Regions from separate parts of the Enterobacter cloacae complex sp. 385G4 genome, predicted to be linked through region 3. Evidence: predicted binding sites of a transcription regulator. Region 3 holds the regulator's gene; each other region holds the start of a gene.
The links. Region 3 encodes sigma-54, which starts transcription at its own class of promoters, with help from an activator protein. Its sites were predicted from a motif close to GTTGGCACANNTTTCGCTNT; they were not measured.

Region 1 (4,800 bases), on a different contig from region 3:
CCGGCTTCCTGCCCGGCATCATGCTGACCCAGATCGGTTACGTTCCTCATGCGGTGCAGAGCGCGGGCACGCTGCTGGGTTTGCGTCAGCTTATTTTCCTCTGGCCGTGCGGCCTGGCAATCGTCGCCGCCGTGACCATGGGGCTGTTTTATAAACTCAACGAAGCGCGCTTCGCCTTTATTATCGAGGAGATTGGAAAACGGAAAAAACAGTCAGCGAATACCCCTGAGATAACACCCAACAATAAAGCGTCAGCAGTCACTTTATAACAATAAATTCGGCCACTATGTCCTTCCTGTTTATCAGGAGGGAGGCCTTTCTGTACCTGATACATGGACAAATTATGAAAAGAATCATCACTGTACTGATCGTGTCGTCTGTGTCCTGCCCGGTATTTGCCGGGGCCTATGTCGAAACCCGCGAAGCCTACAATACGGCTTCTGAGCTGCACGAGGTGATCCTGCGTGCGGGCTATAACTTCGATATGGGCGCGGGGTTGATGTTCACCAACGCCTACAACGTGGGGAGGTGGGATGAGCTCAAGCACAGCTATAACGAAATAGAGGGGTGGTATCCGCTCTTTAAACCGACGGACAAACTCACCTTCCAGCCGGGCGGGTTGATCAACGACAGCAGCGCCGGTTCGGGTGGCGCGGTTTATTTAGATACCAACTATAAATTCACGGACGGGTTTAATCTGACGTTCCGCTATCGCTATAACCATAACAATTACGATACGCCGGACTATAACGGGCAGATGGATAAGAACGACACGCACGAATTCGCCAACTACTGGAATTTCAAGGTGACGGATGCGTTTTTCTACACCTTTGAGCCGCATTTTTTCCAGCGGGTGAATGACTACCACAGCAAAAATGGCAAAGACCATCACTGGGAAATTACCAACAAGTTCAGCTATAAGATCGACAGAAACTGGCTGCCGTACCTCGAACTCCAGTGGCTGGACAGATGGAATGATTACAACCGCGAGCAGTACAGGATCCGCCTGGGGTTACGTTATTCGTTCTAATAAAAAAGCCGCTGATTTCTCAGCGGCTTTTTTTACTACGGATTGACCGTATTAGTCTTCTTTCGCACCGCGCATAGCACGTTTACGATCGTTCTCGGTCAGGTGACGTTTACGGATACGAATTGACTGTGGAGTCACTTCTACCAGTTCGTCATCATCAATGAACTCCAGAGCCTGCTCCAGGGTCATCTTGATCGGTGGAACCAGAACCGTTGCTTCGTCAGTACCGGACGCACGCATGTTGGTCAGCTTCTTACCGGTCAGGCAGTTTACCGTCAGGTCGTTAGAACGGCTGTGAATACCGATGATCTGGCCTTCGTAAACTTCAGCACCGTGACCCAGGAACAGCTTACCGCGATCCTGCAGACCGAACAGCGCAAACGCAACCGCTTTACCCTGACCGTTGGAGATCAGTACGCCGTTGTTACGCTGGCCCACTTCGCCCGGACGAACGTCGTCGTAGTGGCTGAAGGTGGAGTACAGCAGGCCGGTACCGGAGGTCATGGTCATGAACTCAGAACGGAAGCCGATCAGGCCACGGCTTGGGATCACGTAGTCGAGACGTACGCGGCCTTTGCCGTCTGGATTCATGTTTTTCAGGTCGCCTTTACGCTCGCCCAGTGCCTGCATCACAGAACCCTGGTGCTGCTCTTCTACGTCCAGCGTTACGTTTTCGAACGGCTCTTGTTTACGGCCATCGATTTCACGGAAGATTACTTTCGGACGGGAAACCGCCATCTCGAAACCTTCACGACGCATGTTTTCGATCAGAACAGACAGGTGCAGCTCACCACGACCGGAAACGCGGAATGCATCAGCATCTTCGGTTTCTTCAACGCGTAGCGCAACGTTGTGCACCAGCTCTTTGTTCAGACGGTCAAGGATCTGACGAGAGGTAACGAACTTACCTTCTTTACCACAGAACGGAGAGGTGTTGACGTTGAAGAACATGGATACGGTTGGTTCATCAACGGACAGGGCTGGCAGCGCTTCGACGTTCTGCGGATCGCAGATGGTGTCGGAGATGTTCAGTTCACCCAGACCGGTGATCGCGATGATGTCGCCCGCTTCAGCGATGTCGCTCTCGATACGCTCAAGACCCAGGTGAGTCAGGACTTTACCGACTTTACCGTTACGGGTTTTGCCTTCGCTATCGATGATAGTGACCTGCTGGTTAGGCTTCACTTTACCGCGCTTGATACGGCCAATGCCGATTACGCCAACGTAGTTGTTGTAGTCGAGCTGGGAGATCTGCATCTGCAGGGTGCCTTCCAGGTCAACGTTTGGCGCAGGAACACGGTCAACAATCGCCTGATACAGCGGGGTCATGTCTTCAGCCATGTCTTCGTGGTCCAGACCTGCGATACCGTTCAGCGCAGAGGCGTAAACGATAGGGAAGTCCAGCTGCTCGTCGGTCGCGTCGAGGTTAACGAACAGGTCGAAGACCTGGTCAACAACCCAGTCAGGACGCGCGCCAGGGCGGTCAACTTTGTTGATAACAACGATTGGCTTCAGACCATGGGCAAAAGCTTTTTTGGTCACGAAGCGCGTCTGTGGCATTGGGCCATCCATTGCGTCAACGACCAGCAGAACGGAGTCTACCATGGACATTACACGTTCAACTTCACCACCGAAGTCGGCGTGCCCTGGGGTATCAACGATGTTGATACGGTAGTCATTCCATTTAATCGCGGTGTTTTTCGCGAGGATGGTAATCCCACGCTCTTTCTCCAAATCGTTGGAGTCCATCACGCGTTCTTGGGTTTCGGCACGCGCATCAAACGTACCGGATTGCTGCAGCAGCTTATCAACCAGGGTAGTTTTACCATGGTCAACGTGCGCGATGATGGCGATGTTACGCAAATTTTCGATCACAACTTTGCCTCAGGCATTTAGAAATAGCGCGTTATTGTACACGGATTAATCGCACTACAAAACAGGATCACAAACATCCCCCGCAAACAAGTATTGCAGAGATGCTTTGTGATCGCTTTCACGGAGCGGTAAAAGGGCACTTTAACGTAAATTGCACCAATATGGTGCTTAATGTTCACATTGAAGCACTATACTGGTGCAACAAATCCATCATGGTGCAGCCCTTTTGCACTATGGTGCGCATGATAACGCCTTTTTGGGGTGTTTTAAAAGTTGGCACAGATTTCGCTTTATAAAAAATACATGGCAACAGCCAGTACCAACAGAAATTGAAGACCTCGTTACCACGACGACAATGACCAATCTGGAGAGTTAAGTATGTCCGCTGAACACGTTTTGACGATGCTGAACGAACATGAAGTGAAGTTTGTTGATCTGCGCTTCACCGATACCAAAGGTAAAGAACAGCACGTCACAATCCCTGCTCATCAGGTGAACGCCGAATTCTTTGAAGAAGGCAAAATGTTTGACGGCTCCTCCATTGGTGGCTGGAAAGGCATTAACGAATCCGACATGGTTCTGATGCCAGACGCAACCACTGCGGTCATTGATCCGTTCTTCGAAGAACCAACCCTGATCATCCGCTGCGACATCCTCGAGCCAGGCACGCTGCAGGGCTACGACCGCGACCCACGTTCTATCGCTAAACGCGCTGAAGAGTACCTGCGTTCCACCGGCATCGCGGACACCGTTCTGTTCGGGCCAGAGCCAGAGTTCTTCCTGTTCGACGACATCCGCTTCGGTGCCTCTATTTCTGGCTCCCACGTGGCTATCGACGACATCGAAGGCGCATGGAACTCTTCCACCAAATACGAAGGTGGTAACAAAGGTCACCGTCCTGGTGTGAAAGGCGGTTACTTCCCGGTTCCTCCGGTCGACTCTGCACAGGATATCCGTTCCACCATGTGTCTGGTGATGGAAGAGATGGGCCTGGTTGTTGAAGCGCACCACCACGAAGTGGCGACTGCGGGTCAGAACGAAGTGGCAACCCGCTTCAACACCATGACCAAAAAAGCGGACGAAATTCAGATCTACAAATACGTTGTGCACAACGTTGCGCACCGTTTCGGTAAAACCGCGACCTTCATGCCAAAACCAATGTTTGGCGACAACGGTTCCGGTATGCACTGCCACATGTCTCTGTCCAAGAACGGTACCAACCTGTTCTCTGGCGACAAATATGCCGGTCTGTCCGAGCAGGCGCTGTACTACATCGGCGGCGTAATCAAACACGCTAAAGCGATCAATGCCCTGGCGAACCCAACCACTAACTCCTACAAGCGTCTGGTCCCGGGCTACGAAGCGCCAGTTATGCTGGCCTACTCTGCGCGTAACCGTTCTGCTTCTATCCGTATCCCGGTGGTGGCGTCTCCTAAAGCGCGTCGTATCGAAGTTCGCTTCCCGGATCCAGCGGCTAACCCATACCTGTGCTTCGCAGCGCTGCTGATGGCCGGTCTGGACGGTATCAAGAACAAGATCCACCCAGGCGAAGCGATGGACAAAAACCTGTACGACCTGCCGCCAGAAGAAGCGAAAGAGATCCCACAGGTTGCTGGCTCTCTGGAAGAAGCCCTGCAGGCGCTGGATGCAGACCGCGAGTTCCTGACTGCGGGTGGCGTATTCACTGACGACGCTATCGATGCTTACATCGCCCTGCGTACTGAAGAGAACGACCGCGTGCGTATGACTCCGCATCCGGTTGAGTTCGAACTGTACTACAGCGTTTAATTTAGTTGTTTTACCCGGCGTCAAAAGCGCCGGGGGTAGTTGCCGTGGAAACTTTTAGCCCATCTCCGGATGGGCTTTTTTCTCCACCAACAACCTGATCTCACGCG
Region 2 (4,800 bases), on a different contig from region 3:
ACGCGAGCGTGATCGCGGTGAAGGATTCCCACGCGTGAGCGGAGTAATCCAGCAGCTTGCCCGCCTGTGCAGCCATATCCACCAGGCCGATGGTTGAGGCGATGGCCGAGTTTTTCACCAGGTTCATCATCTCAGAGGTCATCGGTGGAACGATAACGCGGTAGGCGTTAGGCAGCAGCACGTAGCGGTAGGTTTGTGGCAGGGTCAGGCCCATCGCCAGGCCCGCATTTTTTTGTCCGCGTGGCAATGACTGAATGGCGGCTCGCACCTGCTCGCAAACGCGCGCAGCGGTAAACAGCCCCAGACACATCATGGAGGAGACAAAGAACTGCACGTTCGGATCCAGCTCCGACTTGAACCACATGCCAATATTTTCCGGCAGCAGTTCCGGGATGACCAGATACCAGGTAAAGAACTGCACGATGAGCGGAACGTTACGGAACAGTTCCACATACAGTGTGCCAATTGTTGAAAGAAAACGGTTAGGGACGGTTCGCAGAATACCGAACAGCGAACCGACAAGAAACGCGATGATCCACGCCGTTATCGATAATGCCACGGTAACCTGAAAGCCGCTCCACAGCCAGCCAAGATAGGTGGTGTTGCCGAACGGGGCTTGTTGCAGGAAAATGCCCCAGTTCCAGTCTATTGACATAATAAACTCCAGAAAAAAAGAGGGTAGCAGCGCTACCCTCGAAGATTGGTGAGAAGCTCTTTTTTCGCGCTGAGTGGGGAACGACCACTCAGCGTATATGTCTGTCCATGCTTCCCGACAATCGAGAGGGCAGGAGATCCCGCCCCTGTTGTTCTAATTAGTTAAGAGCCTTGTCATTTGGAGATTTGAACAGCGCTTTCATATCGTCAGACAGTTCAAAGTTCATATTGAGATTTTTTGGTGGAATCGGGTTCTTAAACCACTTGTCGAACCATTTTTCCGCTTCGCCGGAGGTCTGCACCTGGGCGATAGTGTCATCGATCAGCTTTTTGAACTGCGGATCGTCTTTACGCAGCATACAGCCGTAGGCTTCTTTGGACTGCGCGGTACCGACGATATCCCAGTTGTCTGGTTTCTTCGCCTTCGCACGTTCGCCCGCCAGCAGGGCGTCATCCATCATAAACGCGACGGCACGACCGCTTTCCAGCGTACGGAAGGAGTCGCCATGGTCTTTCGCGCTGATGATGCGCATATCCATTTTCTTCTCGTCGTTCAGCTTGTGTAGCAGGACTTCAGAAGTGGTACCGGAGGTCACAACGACCGCCTTGCCTTTCAGGTCCGCAAAATCTTTGATTGCGCCGCCCTTCTTGGTCAGCAGACGGGTGCCCACGACAAAGATGGTGTCAGAGAAGGCCGCCTGTTTTTGACGCTCGAGGTTGTTAGTGGTGGAACCACACTCGAAGTCAAAGGTGCCGTTTTGCAGCAGTGGAATACGGTTCTGTGAAGTGATTGGGATCAGCTTCACCTGTAGGTCAGGTTTGTTCAGCTTTTTCTTCACAGCTTCAACGATAGCGTTGGAGTAATCCTGTGAATAGCCCACGACTTTTTGCGTGTTGTCGTAGTAAGAGAACGGGACGGAAGATTCACGGTGGCCGACCACGATGACGCCGTTTTTGGCAATCTTGTCGAGAGTGCTGCCTGCTGCCGGAGCGTCTTCAGCGTGAACCACGCCTGCGGACATTCCCATAACCAGCATTGCTGTGGCCAGTTTACGTAATTGCATACCCAACTCCTTTCTTATCAGCGCCAGTGACGCATAGATACCCATTGTGATGTTGTTATATCTCGCGCAATGCGAGTGCAGTGTTATGCAAGCTTGTTAACATTTAGTCTGGCTTAATGTAAAGATTTTGCTGCGTTATTGTTTATTTTTGCGAAGCGCGCCGCACCATTCAGAGGCAATAATCTCCCGTTGCACCGTTTCGGTGCTAGCGACGATCTACACTGGTGCGACAAGGTTGCACGTTAAGCCAGACAGCGTTTACGTGAATATATAAAGCAACAGGCGTGCCAGAATTGAAGATTGGGAGGAAATTGCCGGGTAAGGCGCAGCCGCCACCCGGCATCAGAAGGCAAGATTATTTATGACGCTGACGCAGGCTCATCAGCACGGCGCCAAAGCCGAACAGCGCGGTCAGGATCCACAGCGGCCAGTTGCCGGTGCGGGCGTATGGCGTCAGGCCCGTGGTTGGCGTGACTTTGGTTGTCAGCACTTCACGGGTGAACTGTGGGATCATGGCCTGGATTTCGCCCTGCGGGCCAATCACGGCGGTGATGCCGTTATTGGTGCTACGCAGCAGCGGACGCGCCAGCTCCAGAGAACGCATGCGCGCCATCTGGAAGTGCTGCCACGGGCCAATCGATTTACCGAACCACGCATCGTTGGAGATGGTCAGCAGATAGTCGGTGTCCGGGCGGAAGTTATCGCGCACCTGCTCGCCGAGGATGATTTCGTAGCAGATGGCGGCCGTCAGGGCCAGACCGTGCGCGTGGAGCTGGGGCTGAACGTACGGACCGCGGCTGAAGGAGGACATCGGCAGGTCAAAGAACGGTGCCAGCGGACGCAAAATAGACTCCAGCGGCACAAATTCACCGAACGGCACGAGGTGGTTCTTGTTGTACCGGTCGGTGGAGTGGTAGCTATATTCGCTGTCTTTGCCGAGCGTAATAATGGTGTTGTAGGTGTCGTAGCGGTTCTGCTGATTCAGGCGCGCATCAACAATGCCGGTAATCAGGGTGCTGCCGCGCGCCACCAGCAGATCGTTCATCATGTTGAGGAACGGCTGCTGGTTAATTTCCAGATCGGGAATAGCGGATTCTGGCCAGATAATCAGCTGTGATTTGCCCATCACCTCTTCGGTGGCGTTGGCGTAGATCTTCAGCGTGTTCAGCAGCTCTTTTTCGTCCCACTTCATGGACTGTGGGATATTCCCCTGCACCATGGACACCTGCATGGCGCGCTCGGGCTCGGGCGTGAACCACTGGATATAGCGCAGCGGGAAGGGCAGGGCGAACAGCACCAGGGCCACAGCCAGCGGCTTCCAGCCGCGCGTGACCAGCGCCAGTACCAGCAGGCCGCTCACCACCATCAGCAGGAAGTTAATGGCTTCAACGCCCATTACCGGTGCCAGACCTTTCAGCGGGCCGTCAATCTGGCTGTAGCCGAACTGCAGCCACGGGAAGCCGGTCAGCACCCAGCCGCGCAGGAACTCGGTAATCTGCCAGACCACTGGCGCGGCAATGGCGACACGCAGCCAGGTGGTTTTAGGCCACAGGCGAGAGAGAATTCCGGCGAACAGACCGGTATAGAGCGAGAGATAGGCGGCTAGCAGGACGACCAGGAAGACGTTAACCGGCCCCGGCATCCCGCCAAACTGTGCGATGCTGACGTAGACCCAGTTAATGCCGGAGCCAAATAGCCCCAGCCCCCAGAAGTAGCCGATCGCAGCGGCCTGTACCGGACGACGATTCAGGGTTAACCCCTGAAGCCCCATCAGGGAGAGAATGGCCGCGGGCCAGATATCGTAAGGAGAAAAAGCCAGCGTACCGCTGGCTCCGAGTAACAGCGCCAGCAGCAAACGGACGCGCTGGCGTTCAAGCAATGGGGCAAATGCCATTTACATTAATCTTCCAGTTTTGGCACCGGTGAATCGTCCGGCGTTCTGACGTGAACCTGTATAATACGTCGGCTGTCGGCCATTGCCACTTTGAACTGGTAACCGTCGATGTCAACGGTCTCACCGCGCGCCGGAAGATGGCCAAAGGCCTGCATCACCAGCCCGCCAATGGTATCGACCTCTTCATCGCTGAAGTGGGTACCGAAGGCGTCGTTGAAATCTTCAATCGAGGCCAGCGCGCGCACGGTCCAGGTGTGGCGGCTAAGCTGACGGAAGTCGATATCTTCTTCTTCGTCGTACTCGTCTTCGATTTCGCCCACGATCAGCTCAAGAATATCTTCGATCGTGACAAGACCTGAGACACCGCCGAATTCATCAATAACAATCGCCATGTGGTAACGCTGAGAGCGAAACTCTTTCAGCATCCGATCCACACGTTTACTTTCCGGCACGACCACGGCCTGGCGTAACACTTTTTCCATGCTGAAGGCTTCGGCATCGCTGCGCATAAACGGCAGCAGATCTTTGGCCATCAAAATCCCTTCGATGTGATCTTTATCTTCGCTGATGACCGGGAAACGCGAGTGGGCGGATTCGATGATCACATCGAGGCACTCGTCCAGCGTCTGGTTACGTTTCAGGGTGATCATCTGCGAGCGGGGGATCATGATGTCGCGGACGCGCTGGTCGGCAATGTCCATGACCCCTTCGAGCATTTCGCGCGTATCTTCGTCGATAAGGTCGTTCTGCCCGGAATCACGAATCAGCTCCAGCAGTTCATCACGGTTTTTCGGCTCGCCGTGGAAAAGCTGGTTCAGAATGAGGGAGAAAAATCCCTTTTTACTGGTTGTCGTGTCGCTACTGTGTGAATTGTCGTCGCTCATGGCGTTTGTTAAGGGTTCTCTTGTTAGTTCAATGTTAACCGCCGCGCTATGTCCCTGCGCGGCGGCATGGTAGTCAGTAACTGACTATTCTTTCTCGGCAATGTACGGATCCTCATAGCCCAGAGCAAGCATTATCTCTGTCTCAAGGGACTCCATCTCTTCCGCTTCGTCATCTTCAATGTGGTCGTAGCCCAGCAGGTGCAGGCTGCCATGTACCACCATATGCGCCCAGTGAGCTTCCAGCGGTTTCTGCTGCTCTTTGGCTTCCTGCTCAACCACCTGACGGCAGATGATCAGATCGCCC
Region 3 (4,800 bases):
GGCAGCGTTCAATGATTTACTGGGTAAACTGGCTATCGCACCGGAAAACGTGGCCTACGTCGGGGACGACCTGATTGACTGGCCGGTGATGGCTGAAGTCGGTCTCAGCATCGCGGTTGCTGATGCTCATCCGCTGTTGATCCCGCGCGCTGACTACGTTACCCACATCAACGGTGGCCGGGGTGCCGTCCGTGAAGTCTGCGATCTGCTTCTGCTGGCGCAGGGCAAGCTTGATGAAGCCAAAGGGCAATCGATATGAGTAAAACCAGACGTTGGGTTATCATTCTGCTTTCGCTTGTCGCACTGGTATTGATTGGCGTGAACCTTGCCGATCGCGACGATACGCAAACGGAAGTCGTCAACAATAACGATCCAACCTATAAAAGCGATCACAGCGACACCGTGGTCTATAGCCCGGAAGGTGCGCTGAATTATCGCCTGATTGCCCAGCACGTTGAATACTTTTCCGATGACGGCGTTTCGTGGTTTACCCAACCTGTCATGACCACTTTCGATAAAGACAAAGTGCCGACGTGGTCAATTAAGTCAGATCGGGCCAAACTGACAAATGATCGTATGCTTTATCTGTATGGCCACGTTGAAGTCAACGCCCTGACCGCTGACTCGCAACTGCGAAAAATTACGACGGATAATGCCCAGATCAACCTGGTAACCCAGGACGTGACGTCGCAGGATCTGGTCACACTGTATGGCACAACATTTAATTCCAGCGGTTTAAGAATGCGCGGGAACTTACGCAGCAAGAACGCCGAGCTGATTGAAAAGGTTAGAACCTCCTATGAAATTCAAAACAAACAAACTCAGCCTTAAAGTAATTATCGCCAGCGCGATGCTGGCGGCCAGTCTCCCCGCGCTTGCTGTAACGGGCGATACCGACCAGCCGATCCATATCGAGTCTGACACCCAGTCTCTCGATATGCAGGGTAACGTCGTCACCTTCACGGGTAACGTCGTCATGACTCAGGGGACCATCAAAATTAACGCCGATAAAGTGGTCGTTACCCGTCCGGGCGGCGAGCAGGGCAAAGAGATCATTGATGGTTACGGCAACCCGGCCACCTTCTACCAGATGCAGGACAACGGCAAGCCGGTGAAGGGCCACGCCTCGCATATGCACTATGAGCTGGCGAAGGACCTGGTCATCCTGACCGGAAACGCGTATCTGGAACAGCTGGACAGCAATATTACCGGTGACCAGATTACCTATCTGGTGAAAGAGCAAAAAATGCAGGCCTCCAGCGAGAAAGGCAAACGCGTAACCACCGTGCTGGTTCCGTCGCAGCTGCAGGACAAAGGCAAGGGCCAGGCCCCGGCACAGAAGAAGAGTAACTAATTCGCTATGGCAACATTAACTGCAAAAAATCTCGCGAAGGCCTATAAGGGCCGCCGTGTCGTAGAAGATGTCAGTCTGACCGTCAACTCCGGCGAAATTGTGGGCCTGCTTGGCCCGAACGGTGCGGGTAAAACCACCACCTTCTACATGGTGGTGGGTATTGTGCCGCGCGATGCCGGCAACATTATTATTGACGATGAAGATATCAGCCTGCTGCCGCTGCACGCGCGCGCGCGCCGTGGCATCGGCTATCTGCCGCAGGAAGCCTCTATTTTCCGTCGTCTGAGCGTCTTTGATAACCTGATGGCGGTCCTGCAAATTCGCGACGACCTGACCAACGAACAGCGTCAGGATCGCGCCAACGAGCTGATGGAAGAGTTTCATATCGAACACCTGCGCGACAGCCTGGGCCAGGCCTTGTCCGGGGGGGAACGCCGTCGTGTTGAGATTGCGCGCGCGTTGGCCGCCAATCCGAAGTTTATCCTTCTGGATGAACCGTTTGCGGGCGTTGACCCGATCTCCGTTATCGACATTAAACGCATTATCGAGCATCTGCGTGACAGCGGACTTGGCGTGCTGATCACCGACCACAACGTTCGTGAAACGCTGGCGGTATGTGAACGCGCGTATATCGTGAGCCAGGGCAATCTGATCGCTCACGGTACGCCGCAGCAGATCCTCGAAGACGATCATGTTAAGCGCGTCTATCTTGGGGAAGACTTCAGACTCTGATAGGGTAGAGGTAACGTAACGCCGAACCGGAGAAAAATGCTCTGAACATGAAGCAAGGTTTGCAATTAAGGCTCAGCCAACAGCTGGCGATGACGCCGCAGTTACAGCAGGCAATTCGTCTGTTGCAACTGTCCACCTTAGAACTCCAGCAGGAGCTCCAGCAGGCGCTGGACAGCAATCCCCTGCTGGAGCAAGCCGATCTTCATGACGAGGTAGATACCCAGCAGTCACAGGACACAGAAGCGCTCGACACCGCGGATGCACTCGAACAAAAAGAGATGCCGGATGAGCTTCCGCTGGATGCCAGCTGGGATGAAATCTATACCGCCGGGACCCCTTCCGGCACGCGTGCAGACTACCAGGACGACGAGCTACCGGTCTACCAGGGCGAAACCACCCAGTCGCTGCAGGATTACCTGATGTGGCAGGTAGAGCTTACCCCCTTCTCCGATACCGACCGCGCTATTGCCACGTCGATTGTCGACGCCGTTGATGACACCGGTTATTTGACCGTCACGCTGGACGACATTCTGGAAAGCATGGGCGATGAAGAGATTGAGATTGAGGAGATTGAAGCGGTACTGAAACGCATTCAGCGCTTCGATCCGGTCGGGGTGGCCGCGAAGGACCTGCGCGACTGTCTGCTGATCCAGCTTTCTCAGTTCAGCAAAGAGACGCCGTGGCTCGACGAGGCTCGCTTAATCATCAGCGATCATCTGGATCTTCTGGCTAACCACGATTTCCGCACCCTGATGCGCGTGACGCGCCTGAAGGAAGAGGTGCTGAAAGAGGCGGTAAATCTGATCCAGTCCCTCGATCCGCGTCCCGGTCAGTCGATCCAGACCAGCGAACCCGAGTACGTTATCCCGGACGTGCTGGTCAGAAAACACAATGACCGCTGGGTCGTTGAACTGAACTCTGACAGCATCCCTCGCCTGCAAATCAACCAGCAGTACGCCTCCATGTGTACCAGCGCGCGCAACGACTCCGACAATCAATATATTCGCAGCAATCTTCAGGAAGCGCGATGGTTGATCAAGAGCCTGGAGAGCCGGAATGATACCCTGCTTCGCGTGAGCCGCTGCATCGTCGAACAGCAGCAGGCCTTCTTTGAGCAGGGCGAAGAGTATATGAAGCCGATGGTGCTGGCGGATATCGCCCAGGCCGTCGAGATGCATGAATCCACTATTTCCCGCGTTACTACGCAGAAGTATCTGCACAGTCCGCGCGGTATTTTTGAGCTTAAGTATTTCTTCTCCAGCCACGTGAACACCGAGGGTGGCGGCGAAGCCTCCTCAACGGCGATTCGCGCCCTGGTGAAGAAGTTGATCGCCGCGGAGAATCCCGCGAAGCCACTAAGTGACAGTAAGTTGACCACCATGCTGTCCGATCAGGGTATTATGGTGGCACGTCGTACTGTTGCGAAGTATCGAGAGTCTTTATCCATTCCGCCGTCTAACCAGCGTAAACAACTGGTCTGACACAACCGATAAGGAAGACACTATGCAGCTCAATATCACAGGACATAACGTCGAGATTACTGAGGCTTTACGTGACTTCGTGAACGCTAAGTTCGCGAAACTCGAGCAGTATTTCGAAAGGATCAATCAGGTCTACGTTGTGTTAAAAGTGGAGAAAGTGACTCATATCTCGGATGCAACCCTGCATGTTAACGGGGGTGAACTCCATGCCAGTGCGGAAGGGCAAGACATGTACGCGGCTATCGACGGCTTGATTGACAAGCTTGCGCGACAGCTCAATAAACATAAAGATAAACTGAAACAACACTAATTGTCCGGGCAGTTAACGGGTGCAGGACGGCCTGTTGTGAAACACAACGGGCCATTTGTACAGTTAGCGCTTAGGTGAAATTATGATGAACAACGATTCCGCTCTTCAACTGAGCAATGTCCTTAACCAGGAATGTACCCGCAGTGCCGTTCACTGCCAGAGCAAAAAACGTGCGCTGGAGATCATCAGTGAATTGGCTGCAAAACAGCTGGGCCTGCCGCCGCAGGTGGTGTTCGAAGCCATTCTGACCCGTGAAAAGATGGGCAGTACCGGTATCGGCAACGGCATCGCGATCCCACACGGCAAGCTGGAAGAGGACACCCTGCGTGCCGTCGGTGTGTTTGTGCAACTGGAAACCCCAATCGCTTTTGACGCCATTGATAACCAGCCCGTCGATCTCCTCTTCGCGCTGTTGGTGCCTGCCGACCAGACCAAGACCCACCTGCATACGCTTTCGCTGGTTGCTAAACGTCTGGCGGATAAAACCATCTGCCGTCGACTGCGCTCGGCCCAAAGTGATGAAGAGCTTTATCAAATTATCACTGAAGCAGAAGGCAATCAGGATGACGCATAACCAGGTGATGGCCTTCACATCTGTTGTCCTGAGGAGAAACGGAACATGGTGCTGATGATTGTCAGCGGTCGTTCAGGGTCGGGGAAATCCGTTGCCCTGCGCGCGCTGGAAGACATGGGTTTTTACTGCGTCGATAACCTGCCGGTCGTGTTATTGCCCGATCTGGCACGCACGTTAGCGGAGAGACAAACCTCCGCCGCCGTCAGTATCGACGTTCGTAACATGCCGGAATCGCCAGAGATCTTCGAACAGGCAATGAGTAACCTGCCTGACGCGTTCTCGCCTCAGCTGCTGTTCCTTGATGCCGACCGCAATACCCTGATCCGCCGCTACAGCGACACCCGTCGTC

Region 1: the regulator sigma-54 is predicted to act here: its motif matches at 3,178-3,197, upstream of glnA (glutamate--ammonia ligase).
Region 2: the regulator sigma-54 is predicted to act here: its motif matches at 1,991-2,010, upstream of AC2FAJ_RS08540 (amino acid ABC transporter substrate-binding protein).

What each region holds. Positions count from the first base shown of each region.
Region 1 covers NZ_JBXWDD010000011.1:13,893-18,692, reverse strand. The annotation lists gene AC2FAJ_RS20500 (MFS transporter) at 1-269, shown strand, start outside; gene ompL (porin OmpL) at 344-1,030, shown strand; gene typA (ribosome-dependent GTPase TypA) at 1,082-2,905, opposite strand; gene glnA (glutamate--ammonia ligase) at 3,284-4,693, shown strand.
Region 2 covers NZ_JBXWDD010000002.1:135,500-140,299, forward strand. The annotation lists gene AC2FAJ_RS08535 (amino acid ABC transporter permease) at 1-655, opposite strand, end outside; gene AC2FAJ_RS08540 (amino acid ABC transporter substrate-binding protein) at 813-1,718, opposite strand; gene lnt (apolipoprotein N-acyltransferase) at 2,074-3,612, opposite strand; gene corC (CNNM family magnesium/cobalt transport protein CorC) at 3,618-4,496, opposite strand; gene ybeY (rRNA maturation RNase YbeY) at 4,581-4,800, opposite strand, start outside.
Region 3 covers NZ_JBXWDD010000004.1:263,802-268,601, forward strand. The annotation lists gene kdsC (3-deoxy-manno-octulosonate-8-phosphatase KdsC) at 1-259, shown strand, start outside; gene lptC (LPS export ABC transporter periplasmic protein LptC) at 256-831, shown strand; gene lptA (lipopolysaccharide ABC transporter substrate-binding protein LptA) at 800-1,354, shown strand; gene lptB (LPS export ABC transporter ATP-binding protein) at 1,361-2,086, shown strand; gene rpoN (RNA polymerase factor sigma-54) at 2,134-3,567, shown strand; gene hpf (ribosome hibernation promoting factor) at 3,590-3,877, shown strand; gene ptsN (PTS IIA-like nitrogen regulatory protein PtsN) at 3,960-4,451, shown strand; gene rapZ (RNase adapter RapZ) at 4,497-4,800, shown strand, end outside.